3 regions of the Pseudarthrobacter sp. Hb11 genome follow, and region 2 is predicted to be linked to each of the others. Evidence: riboswitches for the same ligand, from Rfam matches in the RefSeq annotation. Region 2 holds a riboswitch; each other region holds the start of a gene.

Region 1 (2,254 bases), on a different contig from region 2:
TTCGGATGGGAGTCACCCGGCCGCGCGGCTTCCTGGGAAGCTTTTGCGACTTAACCCCAAGGCCTTCAAACTGAAGGCCATAATTGGTTCCCCCGCCCCTGCCAGACGATGAAATGCGAACGGACCTTGAGCGGTGGCAGAGTTAGGCAATCCGCACAAGAGCGTCAACTTCGGAAAAGTTGACGCGAGTTAGACGGTACAGCAGTTTTGCTTGAATGTCACATTCAGGTCACGGCAGGTCAACATCATTTGATAGTTCACCGTCACTTGACTAAAGCCAGCCCGTGGGGTCAACAACTTCGCCGTTGACCTGGACCTCGAAGTGCAGGTGGCAGCCTGTGGAGGCTCCCGTGGTCCCGCTGAGGGCCACAACATCCCCGCGGGATACTGTCTGCCCCTCCTTCACGCTGAAAGAGGAGAGGTGGTTGTACGTGGTTTCCAGGCCGTTGCCGTGGTCCACTACAACGCGGTTGCCGCCACCGTACTCGTGCCAGCCCACAAAGGTAACGGTTCCGGTGGCCGCAGCCAGAACAGAGGTGCCGCACTGGGCTACGTAATCCTGTCCGCGGTGGAAGTCACCGGAGCCTCCCGTGATGGGGCTGACGCGGTAACCAAAGGGCGAGGCAGTGCTCAATGCAGCGAGCGGGGCACCGAGGCTTCCGGTGGAAGCGGCGCGGGTGATGGCGCCCGCAGACTGGGCACTGAGCAGCTGTTTCAGCTTCCCGTCGGGGTCCGCTTCGGTGACCACGGCGGATCGGCTGAAGTCTATTTCGGCCTCCGCTTCCGCGGAAATTTTGGGCTGTGGGGCTACAGCGGACGCGGCAACAGGAGAGCTCCCTGAGGCATCCGTAGCCATCACGGGACTGGTGGCCGGTACGGTCACGGTGAGCACCAGTCCGGTGGCGGCCAGGGCGACGCCGGCCTTCTGGCCGATGCCGCTGGCAGCAGCGAACTCGGTAATTTGACGGAATGGACCCCGACGCCGGCGCGCATCACGGTGCGGATCGCGGGGGCGTTCCGAGGTGATGACTTCGACAACGCGCGGTGTCGAAGCAGGGACCGCCGCGCGGCGGCGTCCCCTGGAATTGTGCATGGTCAAGAAGGGTTCCTCTCTGGAAAGCCTGCGAAGTTAGCTGTCGGATTCGGGTCAGAGAGTTCAAAGACCCGGTCCGCCGTAAGCAAGCTTCGGCACAGAGATATCCCCGGAGGGATCCTTCGCTGGAAGAGGCTTGCTGCTGACGGACTTCACCCCAAGGCAGTCCCCCGGCTGCCGCTTGTGGTTCCCCCGCCTCTGCCAGTTACGACTCATGCTCCTGATCCGCTGGCAGAGCTCGGCTCCAGATCAGGTAACGCTTTAATATCAACGCTTCGGTTCAACTATAGAGGGTTAACGCCCAAAGTAACAATTCCGTTATCTTTGCGTAACCCACCTCACATGAGGTAACGAGGCGCGCCGGCCAGCCCGCTAGCGGACGGCCACGAACACGTGCGCGGCCACCTCCGGAGGCAACTCAAGTGCCCCTTCAATGCCGGGAACCCGGACGGAGATGTAGTCCCCCACCCGCTCCAGCGACACAGCAGCCCCCGGCCTTATGCCGCCCTCATCCAGCTGCGAGAGCAGTTCCGGCTCCACCTGGATGGGCTCGGCAAGCCGGCTGATAGTCACGGCTGAGGCGGGCCCGTAGGACTTCATCGCTTCCAGGAGGCTGATGGCTCCATCGGCAAAGCCCGGGGACGGCACCCCGCCCAAGGCGGCCAGCCCGGGAATCGGGTTCCCGTACGGAGACTCGGTGGGGTGGTTAAGCATCTCGTAGATACGGCGTTCCACCCGCTCGCTCATCACATGCTCCCAGCGGCAGGCCTCGTCATGGACGTATGCCCAGTCCAGCCCAATCACGTCGGCGAGGAGCCGCTCAGCCAGACGGTGCTTGCGCATCACTTCCGTGGCGCGCTTCCGACCCGTCTCGGTGAGCTCCAGATGGCGGTCGCCCGAGACAACCACCAGGCCGTCCCGCTCCATCCGGCCGATGGTCTGGGAGACGGTAGGTCCGGAGTGGCGCAGCCTTTCGGCGATACGCGCACGCAGGGCAACAATGTTCTCTTCCTCGAGCTCCAGAATGGTCCGAAGGTACATCTCCGTAGTATCGATCAGATCCGTCATCCAGCTCAGCTCCTCGAGCGCAGTACCTTGCGTTGTCCCACCGTATCGCCGTCACTGCGACGTAGTCCGTGGAAAAGCTTAGCCTATTTTGAC
Region 2 (2,254 bases):
CGATCCGCTTTGTCCAGCTGACGCCGCCGGGCTCGGCCTGCTCGATCTGCATTGGGGAGGGGCTTACGGACGCACCTCCGGGCACCGGCTCCAACCTCCAGCTCGTGGTGGACGACATCTCTGCCGCGCACCAGCATCTGAAAAACAACGGGGTAGACGTCAGTGACGTCGACATACAGGACTGGGGCCACTTTGTGTACTTCGCCGATCCCGACGGCAACAGGTGGGCCGTCCAGTACATCCCCGGCCGCGGCGCCTGACCTGCTGCGACGGCCAGGTCATTTCTTTCCGGCTTGAGGTCTGCAACCATCTTGGCAATCCGCCGCGAGGGGTTCCCGCAGTTTTGGCTTCGCCCCGCGGTCATGGTGCACAATACGCCGGGCGGCCCGCCCCTCTACGAGGTGCGGGCCGCGCCGGCTGACGTGTCCTGTGGAACCGGTGGGCTTAGTACCAGTTGTTCGACAGGTGGAAGTTCAGCGCACCACACGGGGACTGGTAGCGCTCCTGGATGTAGTCCAGGCCCCAGTTGATCTGGGTGCGGTAGTTGGTGCGGTAGTCCGCGCCGGCGCTGGCCATCTTCTCGGCGGGCAGGGACTGGACGATGCCGTAGGCGCCGCTGCTCGGGTTGGTGGCCGTGGTGGTCCAGTCCGATTCCTTGGTCCACAGTGTCTTCAGGCACTGCATCTGGTCAGGAGCCCAACCGTAGCTTCCCAGCTTGCTAGCGGCATAAGCCTGGGCGCCGGCGGGATCATTGACCGCGACGACGGGGGCAGGCTTAGGTGCGGGGGCAGGCTTGGGTGCCGGTGCACGTTTCGGGGCAGGTTTTGGTGCCGGCGCAGGCTTGGGAGCGGGTGCCGGTGCGGCTTTCGGAGCCGGTGCGGGCTCGGCCGCCTGCGGAACCACATTGATTTTCGGCAGGGCTGGGGCAGCAGACTCCGGCGCGGGATTCGCCGTGATCTCGCTCTTCTCGATGCTGAGGCTGGATTGCGCCTCGGCGGCCTGCGTCTCGGTGGCTGCTACGCGGATGCTGGTTTCCGTAGCCTGCCCTGCAGCGCCCGCCCCAATTAGGAGTGCGCATGACGCGGCCACCACGGCGGCGCGCTTGCCGAAGGAAGGGATTTTGCCGGTTTCCGGTGCGGCCTGCGGTGCAGACTCGTTTTTCGGGCGTGGCTGTGCCAGGAACTTGAACATAATGAATCGCCTCTCACACCTGCGGAGTTAGCTGTCGGGTTCGGATGAGGGCATCCGGCCAGACGGAAGGATCACGTGCTGGCTTAACCCCAAGGGCAATCAGTGCCCGGGACGGTGGGTCCCCCGCCTCTGCCTTGGTTCAAGAGGAATCCGGGAAGTGGCAGAGCTTGGCGTCATCCGGATATACGGCCCGAACGGGAACCGTACCTAATCGACGGTACAGGAATTACCAGCACAAGTCACATTTTGGTAACAGAGATCACGACGACGGCGCGTCGCCTTGCCGAAAGGGTCACAGGATCAGCAGTTGCAGGGCAGGTTCAGCGCGCAGTGGCTGTGACGTCACCGTTACCCTTCCTCCGGGGGCCTTCACGATGGACAGCCCGAGACAGCCTCCGCGGTGGTTCCGGCCGAGGTTTGTTTCCGCGCGTTCGACAACAGATTCATCAGCAACCTGGCGCAGCTGCGAAGGATCGCCGTTGACCACAACGGGCTCGTCCGGAAGCTGCAGCCGCCAGTTATGCCCGGGCACCATCACCTTTTCGTCACTGACGCTTTCGATGGGCAGCCACTTTGCACCGTCGGGGCGACCGTCCGCAGCCACCGCCACCGACCAGCCGGCCACGCGCAGGCCCATGCTGATCAGCTCGGACAGGCTTGGCTCGTCGTCAACCACCAGGGCGCGGATGGGGGATCCGTCCGGGTGGGAGGGCTGGGGGCGATCGATCGGTTAGCCGCGGCTATGGGGTTCCTGTGCCTCTCGGTCTGGTTGTTCCTGAGGCGGAGGACGAGGCATTTTTACTGTCCAAGCCCCAGTGCCGCTGGACAGAAGACCCCGCACGGCTGGGCGATTTCGGCATTCCCAGTGCATCTGAAGAAAAAGCTCGTTGACGGGGGCGGGCCCGAATTATGTTCAGCTTCGGCAGCCCGGGGGACAGAAAACCGGGGAAATGATCAGCAATCCGACCATTCGTCAGAATCGTGATCTGCAGCACATTAAGCGCTTTTGTCTCAATATGCGGACCGGAGCGTCCATTGTTACTTGCAAGTTAGCATTGTTACG
Region 3 (2,254 bases), on a different contig from region 2:
CGGAAACAAAACAGGGGCGGCAGCCGGGAAGAATCCCGCCTGCCGCCCCTCCTCGGGTGGTGTTACTACGCTACGCGGACGAAGGAAGCGCCGCTGAGCCAGCTGATGGAGTGGACCTCGGTCTTGAAGCCGTCTACGCCACCGCTGACAACCTGGCCGTTGCCGGCGAAGACGCCAACGTGACCGGCGGTGATCACCAGGTCACCGGGAGCCGGGGTGCCCACAGTGGTGCCGTACTGGTAGAACTGGCCCGGGGCCAGGTCGCCAACGCTCTTGCCCACGGAACGGAGAGCCTTCTCCACCATGGCGGTGCAGTCCTGCTGGACGCCCACCTGGCCGTAGGCGTTCGCGAGGATGGCTGCGCCGGTACCGGTGCCGGCGGCCGCGGGAGCTGCCGGGGCGGGTGCTGCCGGAGCAGGAGCGGTGGAGGCGTAGGACAGGTTCATTCCGGTGTTGGCCGGGGCGGCGGCAGTCACGGCCGGAGCCGGAGCCGGAGCCGCAGCTGCCGGAGCCGCCGGAGCGGCTGCAACGGAACCGGCGCCGGGGACCTTGATCTCGTCACCGGGGTAGATGATCGCGGAGATCGACAGCCCATTGGCGGACAGGACATCATTCAGGGCTACTCCGTGGGCGGCCGAGATGGCGCCCAGGGTATCGCCGGCAACAACGGTGTGCACGTTGCCTGCAGCTGCTGCGGGGGCAGCCACTGCAGCAGCCGGTGCTGCGTAAGCCTGGGTGTTAGTGGTCTCGGTGGTGTCCGGACCGGTTACGCCTGCGTGGGCCGGGGCGCCCACACCGAAGGCAATGCCGGATGCTGCTGCAACGGCGAGCGCCGGGCGGCCAAGGGACTTGGCTGAGACAGCCAGACCCTCAAGCGCGATTGAGCGGGCCGGAGTCGCGCGGTGACGGGCGGTAGTGGAATTTTTTGACACGGTTGATCGCCTCTCCCATGCCTGCGGGGTGAGCTGTCGGGTTCGGGTTGGAGATACCCGGCCGGGAGCAATTCCGTAATGAACGGTGTCGCTCTCGACTTAACCCCAAGGCCTCGCGTGAGGCCGGTGGAAACGTGGTTCCCCCGTCCCTGCCAGCTGGAAAGCGTTGGTTCCCGGGTCAGTGGCAGGGCTCGGCATACTGAGGGGAATGTCCCGTTTGGGAGGGACACCTGAAGACCCTAACCCGACTTCGGGTGCATTGTCACGTTTGGGTAACATGCGAGGTGCTTCTATCACATTCCGCAAATGACTGGAATTGGGTTTACCACGCGGCTGACCTCGCGAGATACTATCCTGTTACGGAAGCCGTGTTGCTTTGGTCACAAACTCGTAAATGGACTGGATAACGGGGCCGGAAGCTTGCCCCGGAAGCGCCGCGCGGAGGAGGATATGGCCACCCCCTAGGAGGCGCCGTGATTCAGCTTGGAAAGTACGAAAAGTACTTGATTGAGGAATTTTTTGACGACTACCGCGCCGGTACTCTGAGCCAGCGGACTTTCACCCGGCGGGTTGCCTTCATTACGGGCAGCATGGCGGCAGCCGCGGCGGCGATGCTGCTGGTAGGTTGCACTCCCAGCGAGGTACCGCGGAGCACCGACCCCATGCCCACACCGGAACTTTCCACATCGTCGGCCACCGGAACGGCCGGCGCAGGAGCCGCAGGTGCCGTCCCTGGGGCCAAGAGCCCGCTTTCCCTCCCGGAGGGCGCATCAGGGATGACGACGGCGACCATCCATTTTCCGTCCGGGGGAACCTCTATCAGCGCCTACCAGGCCAAGCCGGAGCGGGCAGGGCGCAGCCCTGCAGTGCTAATCTGCCATGAGAACCGAGGGCTGACAGCCCATATAGAAGACGTGGCGCGGCGCTTTGCGGGAGAGGGCTACGTTGCCCTGGCTCTTGATTTGCTGAGCCGGGAAGGCGGGACTGCGAACCTGGACCGTGACGCTGTTCCCGGTGCCCTCACCCAGGCAGGCGCCCAGCGTCACATTGCCGACTTCAAGGCAGCGGTGGAGTATCTCCGGGGCCAGGACTTTGTGGACGGCCAGCGCATCGCCATGACCGGCTACTGCTTCGGCGGCGGAATCACCTGGCAGGCAGCCACGGAGCTGGACGGGCTGAAGGCCACGGCCGCGTTTTATGGCCCCGCCCCCGACCTGGGCAAGGTGCCGGGCATAAAAGCGGCAGTTTTTGGAGTCTACGCTGAACGTGATGAACGCATCACCGCCGCCGTGCCTGCGCTCAAGGATGCGCTTGCGGCAACC

What was found. A riboswitch is a leader RNA that binds a small molecule or an ion and turns the genes downstream of it on or off. The one in region 2 is predicted to bind cyclic di-AMP.
Region 1: linked by a shared signal. The riboswitch ahead of AC50X7_RS16315 (M23 family metallopeptidase) and the one ahead of AC50X7_RS10010 (aggregation-promoting factor C-terminal-like domain-containing protein) in region 2 are both predicted to bind cyclic di-AMP.
Region 3: linked by a shared signal. The riboswitch ahead of AC50X7_RS00580 (LysM peptidoglycan-binding domain-containing protein) and the one ahead of AC50X7_RS10010 (aggregation-promoting factor C-terminal-like domain-containing protein) in region 2 are both predicted to bind cyclic di-AMP.

Annotation. Positions count from the first base shown of each region.
Region 1 is NZ_JBWZCM010000014.1:51,626-53,879, reverse strand. Features, by position in the region: cyclic di-AMP (ydaO/yuaA leader) riboswitch at 1-143, opposite strand, end outside; gene AC50X7_RS16315 (M23 family metallopeptidase) at 272-1,093, opposite strand; cyclic di-AMP (ydaO/yuaA leader) riboswitch at 1,104-1,322, opposite strand; gene AC50X7_RS16310 (iron-dependent transcriptional repressor DtxR) at 1,466-2,161, opposite strand.
Region 2 is NZ_JBWZCM010000005.1:75,772-78,025, reverse strand. Features, by position in the region: gene AC50X7_RS10015 (glyoxalase superfamily protein) at 1-260, shown strand, start outside; gene AC50X7_RS10010 (aggregation-promoting factor C-terminal-like domain-containing protein) at 445-1,191, opposite strand; cyclic di-AMP (ydaO/yuaA leader) riboswitch at 1,197-1,357, opposite strand; partial or broken gene AC50X7_RS10005 (DNA-binding response regulator) at 1,715-1,918, opposite strand.
Region 3 is NZ_JBWZCM010000001.1:115,828-118,081, forward strand. Features, by position in the region: gene AC50X7_RS00580 (LysM peptidoglycan-binding domain-containing protein) at 66-932, opposite strand; cyclic di-AMP (ydaO/yuaA leader) riboswitch at 936-1,108, opposite strand; gene AC50X7_RS00585 (dienelactone hydrolase family protein) at 1,406-2,254, shown strand, end outside.